3 regions of the Enterovibrio makurazakiensis genome follow, and region 1 is predicted to be linked to each of the others. Evidence: riboswitches for the same ligand, from Rfam matches in the RefSeq annotation. Region 1 holds a riboswitch; each other region holds the start of a gene.
The links. A riboswitch is a leader RNA that binds a small molecule or an ion and turns the genes downstream of it on or off. The one in region 1 is predicted to bind cyclic di-GMP.

Region 2: another riboswitch for cyclic di-GMP. It lies ahead of L4D06_RS02855 (TfoX/Sxy family DNA transformation protein); the one in region 1 lies ahead of gbpA (N-acetylglucosamine-binding protein GbpA).
Region 3: another riboswitch for cyclic di-GMP. It lies ahead of L4D06_RS02685 (calcium-binding protein); the one in region 1 lies ahead of gbpA (N-acetylglucosamine-binding protein GbpA).

The regions. Positions count from the first base shown of each region.
Region 1 is NZ_JAKJSE010000017.1:46,166-48,370, forward strand. It holds gene L4D06_RS13675 (monovalent cation:proton antiporter-2 (CPA2) family protein) at 1-296, shown strand, start outside; gene L4D06_RS13680 (GNAT family N-acetyltransferase) at 296-775, shown strand; cyclic di-GMP riboswitch class I at 1,047-1,149, shown strand; gene gbpA (N-acetylglucosamine-binding protein GbpA) at 1,290-2,205, shown strand, end outside.
Region 2 is NZ_JAKJSE010000005.1:143,010-145,214, forward strand. It holds gene purR (HTH-type transcriptional repressor PurR) at 1-768, shown strand, start outside; cyclic di-GMP riboswitch class I at 1,071-1,167, shown strand; gene L4D06_RS02855 (TfoX/Sxy family DNA transformation protein) at 1,291-1,884, shown strand.
Region 3 is NZ_JAKJSE010000005.1:99,327-101,531, forward strand. It holds gene L4D06_RS02685 (calcium-binding protein) at 1-1,339, opposite strand, end outside; cyclic di-GMP riboswitch class I at 1,370-1,461, opposite strand; gene L4D06_RS02690 (peptide MFS transporter) at 1,809-2,205, opposite strand, start outside.

The sequences.
Region 1 (2,205 bases):
AGCAGCAAAAAGCGAAGTATCTGCGTCTAGAAGCGAGCAGTTCGGAGATGTTGTATGAGTCTTGGATGGGTGGTGAAGAAACACAAGCTTATGATAACCACTTTCAGCACCTGTTTATTCAGCTGGAAGAAACCATTCGTGATTCCATGGATGAAGACCGAATGGATAAGCATGGTTTGAGTGAACGTGAGTGGACACCACCACCGAAGGACTATCTTGATGACTTTACCGAACATCCGTTAGATGAAGTGGTCGATGATGAGGATGATCTTTCTGGAAGCGAGAAGCCAGCATAATGGAACTTGTGCCGTTTAGTGAAAGCGATGCGGCACAACTTTGTGCATGGATCCCCAATGAAAAAGCGAATTTTCAGTGGGGAGGGCCAACGTTCTCATTCCCACTGACGCCTGAGCAAATCTGCGAGCATATTGCACGCGAAGAAGTAAAACCGTATTTGCTCACACATGATAAAGAGCCTATCGGTTACATAGAACTGTTTCGTGTGTCTGACAGCGAATATCGGCTGTGTCGAGTTTTAGTCGCTTCACCCGCTCACCGAGGCAAAGGTTGGGGATATCGGCTGGTGGAATTGGCGTTGGAACAAGCGCGGATGATCTCGAAAGTCTATAAGGTTTCATTAGCGGTATTTGCACACAATACAGCAGCGATTGCTTGCTATTCCTCGTTGGGTTTTGTTGTGTTGCCTGAACTGACCAAAACACGGTTCTTCAACGGAGAAACGTGGACCTTGTTACGAATGGAAAGGTGGCTATAGTTAGCTACAAGTTAGTGACAGTGTCACTGATTTGGCATTGATAAATAACTAAAGCAACATGAGAAAGCCAGACATTCTGTCCAGTATGTCTGGCTTTTTTGTTTGTAATCAGCGCAGTATGGTTTCTAATCGCATTGTTCGATATGGCATCAATGAGATATTTTATGCCTTAATGTTAGTGTGATTTATATCACATATATAGATCTATTAACCTTAACAATACAGGAAAAGATTGTCTCAGCGCATTTTCTGAATACTCTTGCGACCGTTCCACAATTATCGGCAAACTGCTTGAAAAAGCAGGACGCAAAGCTTCCGGTCTAAGGGCAATTACCCAGAAAGAGGTAACAGCTTATGGCAGCGGGGCCGCCATTTTCTTGGCTTATCAAGAGCCAGTGCGCGAATACCTGCTTCTGTGAATAACAGGGCAACCAATCGCGTGCTTGAGGAAATGTTCAATTGCGACGCTTGTCCGTGCTGTGGGTGAATTTATAAACACTCAGGAAGTACAAACATGCTCAAATTACGATCTACACTTCTTCCCCTTGCGGCTGCACTGTTCAGTGCAGGTGCTATGTCTCATGGCTACATCAGTGCGGTTGATAACGGCACTGCAGGTCGCGCTGCTCTGTGCAAATTGAGCACAGAGTCGGGGCAACAAAATACCGATTGCGGTCAAGTGCAATGGGAACCGCAAAGCGTTGAAGGCCCAGAAGGCTTTCCTGAGTTCGGCCCGGAAGATGGCAAACTGGCAAGCGCAGGTCTCATTCAGTTTTCTCCCCTAGATGAACAAACGGCATCACGTTGGGTGAAGCGTTCTATTTCAGCAGGTAAGAATGATTTCGAATGGACGTTCACTGCGAACCACGTCACTCGCACTTGGAAATATTACATCACCAAACCTGATTGGAATGTAAACCAACCTTTGGCGCGTGCGTCGTTGGATCTGAACCCATTCTGCGTGGTGCAAGGCAACATGGAAAAGCCACCTAAGACCATGGTGCATGCGTGTGATGTACCAGTGCGCGAAGGTTACCATGTCATTCTTGCAGTATGGGATGTGGGTGATACGGCAGCAGCCTTTTATAACGCCATCGATGTGCAATTTGATGGCGATCAACCAGTACTACCTGAATGGCAACAAGCGGGTCAGATTTTCCCTGGGATGAACTTGGCGCAAGGTGATGCCGTATTTACTCGCGTGTTTGATAACGAAGGTGAACGCCCTGAGCTTTCTACGCGTTTGACGATTGAAAGCGATAAGGCCGGTGTAGCAAACACTTGGTCTTATGATCTTGCGACGAAAATCAATCAGGCTCACCGCCAAATTAAAGCGGGTAAACATGTTGGCAACGGCGACTTCACGCCAGTGTATGGCGCGAACCCAATTTACTTGAACAAAGACAGCGGTTTAGCGCGTGTTGAAGTAG
Region 2 (2,205 bases), on a different contig from region 1:
GAAGAGTACTGTTACAAAGAGGGCTATACACTGATCCTATGTAACACAGAAGGCAACCTCGCCAAGCAGCGCGACTATTTACGCATGTTGGCAGAAAAGCGTGTCGATGGTTTGCTAGTAATGTGTTCAGACCTCAATGAGGAACTGCTTGCCCTTCTTGAGAGAAAGCAAGATTTGCCAATGGTTGTCATGGATTGGGGAACGCAGCACGTCAATACTGACTGTATTCAAGACAATGCAGAACTCGGTGGGTATATTGCGACGAAATACTTTATTGATAACGGCCATACGAAAATTGGTTGTATGTCAGGCCAATTGGATAAGCTAACCTGCCAAACACGACTTGCCGGTTTCCGCAAAGCGCTGGCAGAAGCTGGACTACAAGAAAATCCAGATTGGATTGTAGATGCAGATTTCGAATGCGACACAGCGGTAGAAGCAGCAAACAAATTGTTAGCACTTGATGAGCGTCCAACGGCACTATTTTGCTTTAACGACATTATGGCATTGGCAGCAATCAGTACATTCCGCCAAGCGGGTCTAGACGTACCAAACGACATCTCGATCATTGGCTACGACAATATCGATTTGGCTGCATTTTTCTCGCCACCACTAACGACGATCCATCAGCCCAAAAACCGCTTGGGTAAAACGGCAATCAAATTATTGTTGGAACGTTTAGCGAACAAAGAAAACAAGCAACAGATTTTCGTTATGCAGCCTGAACTGATTATTCGTAATTCAGTGAAAAATCTAAACGCCGAATAGTTTTAACGCACAAAGTTCATCAATAGCTCGCCATTTTTGGCGGGCTATTTTTTTATGTGACAAGAAAATTTAACAAAATCTTCTCATTATTGAGATCCAGCTCAATAAGCATAGTTTGTCTAGTTTTCTAGTGCTAATCTTTAACTCAATTAAAAAATGACCGCTTTGGTTAAAATGGCTTCAATTACAAAGAGAACCTGATATTTTCATTCATATCAATAAGACTCTATCTGAAGCAAGATCACATTTTTTGAGACTAGCAATAACGACAATATGATGCGATTCAGTTAAGCTAATAGTCGTCAAGAAAAAGGCAAACCACAGCGAAAGCGTGGGACGCAAAGCTTCCGGCCTCACAGCACACAAAAATTTTGTGTTGGTGGTAGCGGAGTTACCGATGACGTTAGCATTCATACACCGAAATTACTTTTCGGTACATTGACAATTCTCTGAATTAGCTTTGCTACGTTGCTCCTTGACCGCTCATCCAGGAACGGAACGTAATGATTGAGAATAAGTCACATGGATAAACCAACACTAAAAAACACGTTAAAATTCTTCGAATGTCTGGGCAAAATCAAATCGCGTTCTATGTTTGGCGGGTTTGGTGTCTTTTGCGACGAGACAATGTTCGCCTTGGTCGTCAACGACCAACTTCATCTTCGCGCTGGTCAAGCGAATGAAGCCGATTTCATTAAACTTTCGATGACGCCCTACGTCTACAAGAAACGTGGCTTCCCTGTCACAACAAAATACTATGCCATACCAGAAACGTTGTGGGATCAATCAGAGGTTCTGATGAATTATGCGAATATTGCGTATGCCATCGCCAAAGATGATCAACAAGAAAAGAAGACTGCGGCGCCAACGCGTATCAAAGATTTGCCAAACCTAAGACTTGCGACAGAACGTATGCTGAAAAAAGCAGGAATCGATTCTGTTGAGCAATTGCAAACTGAAGGTGCCGTAAGGGCTTATCAAGCTCTACAAAAGTCACATAGCGATACGCTAAGTCTAGAACTTCTTTGGGCGCTAGAAGGCGCAATTGAAGGTAAACACTGGTCTGTCGTCTCTCCTCAGAGACGCGATGAACTGTTAGAAACACTAAGACAGTAAAAATTTCATTATTTCGCCCTGTCGGTACCCTAAAGTGAACAATCAAGGGATCGACTGGGCGAATCTATCTTCGCCCAGTCTTTCAGTTTCACCACTCTCTCGAATTCGCCTCTCACACCGCACTAAGCGCATTTCATACCGTATCTTCACAAACAACCAATCATCTACCCCAATATTACGTTCAATTCTTTCAGTTAATCGAAAAGAACATCATGTTCCATTGCTTATAGGCCATGCTTCTAACGAGCTTTTTATCTATAAATAAGCAATTATCACAAATCTCATTTTAAGGTTGCCAAAAAACCAATAATCCCATTTATG
Region 3 (2,205 bases), on a different contig from region 1:
TCGCGATTTTACCACCATAAATCGTGTCATCGCCGGTGCCGCCATGAATTTCATCATCGCCCCACTGACCATGGATGGTGTCGTTACCCGCACCACCATCAATGTAGTCTTCGTCATTATTGACCTGCGTAGTCGCTTCAGAGATCTCTGAATAATCGAGACCATTGATGTTGGCATAAGAATTCGGAACAAGAGACAATTGCGTTGATTCCGTAATTTCAGGACCACTCAATTGCAACAACAGGTTGCCGTTCTCACTGAGGTTATTGTAATGATGTCCGTTACCATCAAGGTCAACATCAATAATGGCAAACTCATAAATATTGCCGTCGGTATCGCAATACTTCAGGGTGTAATCAAGATTAACAGGATACTCAACACCATCGATCGTCACAGTCTGCGTGCTATCGTCAGAATACTCGTTGCAATAGTTGTCGCCATTCAATGTGCCGTCATCATCTTGGAACGTCACCTTGGTAGAGCTACCATCGAACGACAAGTTAGGAGGGAAGCAGAAAGTATGGAACTCACCACCTGAAGGCATGGTGAAGTCATTCCCCATCTGAAATACGTTAACACAAGGGTCATCATTGAAATTCGGGGATGCCGTATTACCGTAGATCACGTCATCACCGTCACCACCGTGAAGTGAGTCTTGACCATTGTTACCTTCGATATAGTCATCACCACCTTGACCATACACGGTATCATCACCGTCGCCGCCATAAATCTCATCGTCACCACCCACGCTCGGATCAACGGTCTCTGGTGATGTGAAAGACGAATAATCTAGGCTACTGATGTTGTGATAAGAGTTGGGAACGAGTGAAAGCTGAGTGCTACTTGTGATCTCTGGGCCATCCAATTGGATTAAGATCTTGCCGTTTTCACCAACATTGTTGTAGTGGTTACCCGTGTTGTCTTCATCGATATCGACCACGGCAAACGTGTAAATATTGCCTGAAGAGTCAGTGTATTTAAGGCCATAGTCCACGTTAACACCGACTTCCTGACCACCAATTTCCACAGTTTGGGTTTGGTCATCAGAATACTCATTACAATTGTCATCGCCATTAAGTTGGCCATCATTATCGTTAAAGGTAACGTTGGTGGTAGAACCTTCGAAGTTTAGCGTAGGGGGGAAACAGAACGTATGAAACTCGCCACTCGAAGCCGTAAAGTCTTCACCTAAAACGAACACAGCCCCTGTTGAACCGTTTCCGTTAGAAGAACCTACATCACCATATATGACATCATCGCCACCTCTACCTTCGATATAATCATCTCCCAAGGTGCCGTTGAGTGTGTCAGCGTTGCCAGTACCTATGATATTTGCCATTGTTTTGCCCTCTATGTGCTCACCAAAGCTAGAGGCAGCTCAGCCATCTCTTTTACTGTTGAGAGCAATAGAGATCCGAAACTTTCCGTCCCTGCCTCACAACAGGTTTGGCTTTTTTCTCCGAAATTGTTGTAGTAATAACTGCTCGTTAAGTGGCGCATACAGCATCTACGATGGCAATAGAACATCGGGATAACGCCGCCTTAATACTCTCCCAGATTCCTAGATTGGTTGCACAGGAGCAATACCGCATACGGTATTTAATGGGAATATCAGGCCACGTTTTGGGCAGAATCTAACTAGGACTTAAAAAAAGATGGGATAGTATGAGAAACAGACGAGTTTAGATGCAGTACTGATGACTGATTTGAGCATGAATGGGGCCTATTTTTGTGGCCTTTTCTTCTTTTACCGTACAGCATATTTTTGAGAGGGCTATTGTGAGATAGCCCTCTCCATGCCTAGTAGTTTATGCAATAACCGCCGGTTTTTCTGTCAGCGTTTCGTCAATTTGCTGTGAACCTTCTGCACCATGCATCCAGCTTACAAGCTTATTGGAGCAAAGGATTAACATCAAACCAGCGACCGCTGATGTGATCGCAATGCCACTGAAAATGGCCAATGGACCAGCGTCACCAACGTGACTGCCAACAAAGCCCGCTACATAGTTAGCCACGGCATTTGCACAGAACCAAGTCCCCATCATCACCGACATCAAACGCAGTGGCGCAAGTTTAGTAATGAGAGACAAACCAATCGGTGACAAACAAAGCTCACCCAACGTATGGAAGAAGTATGCACCAACCAGCCACCACATGGATGCCTTGACGGACATATCACCACCTTGTTGAAGTGCCGCACCCACC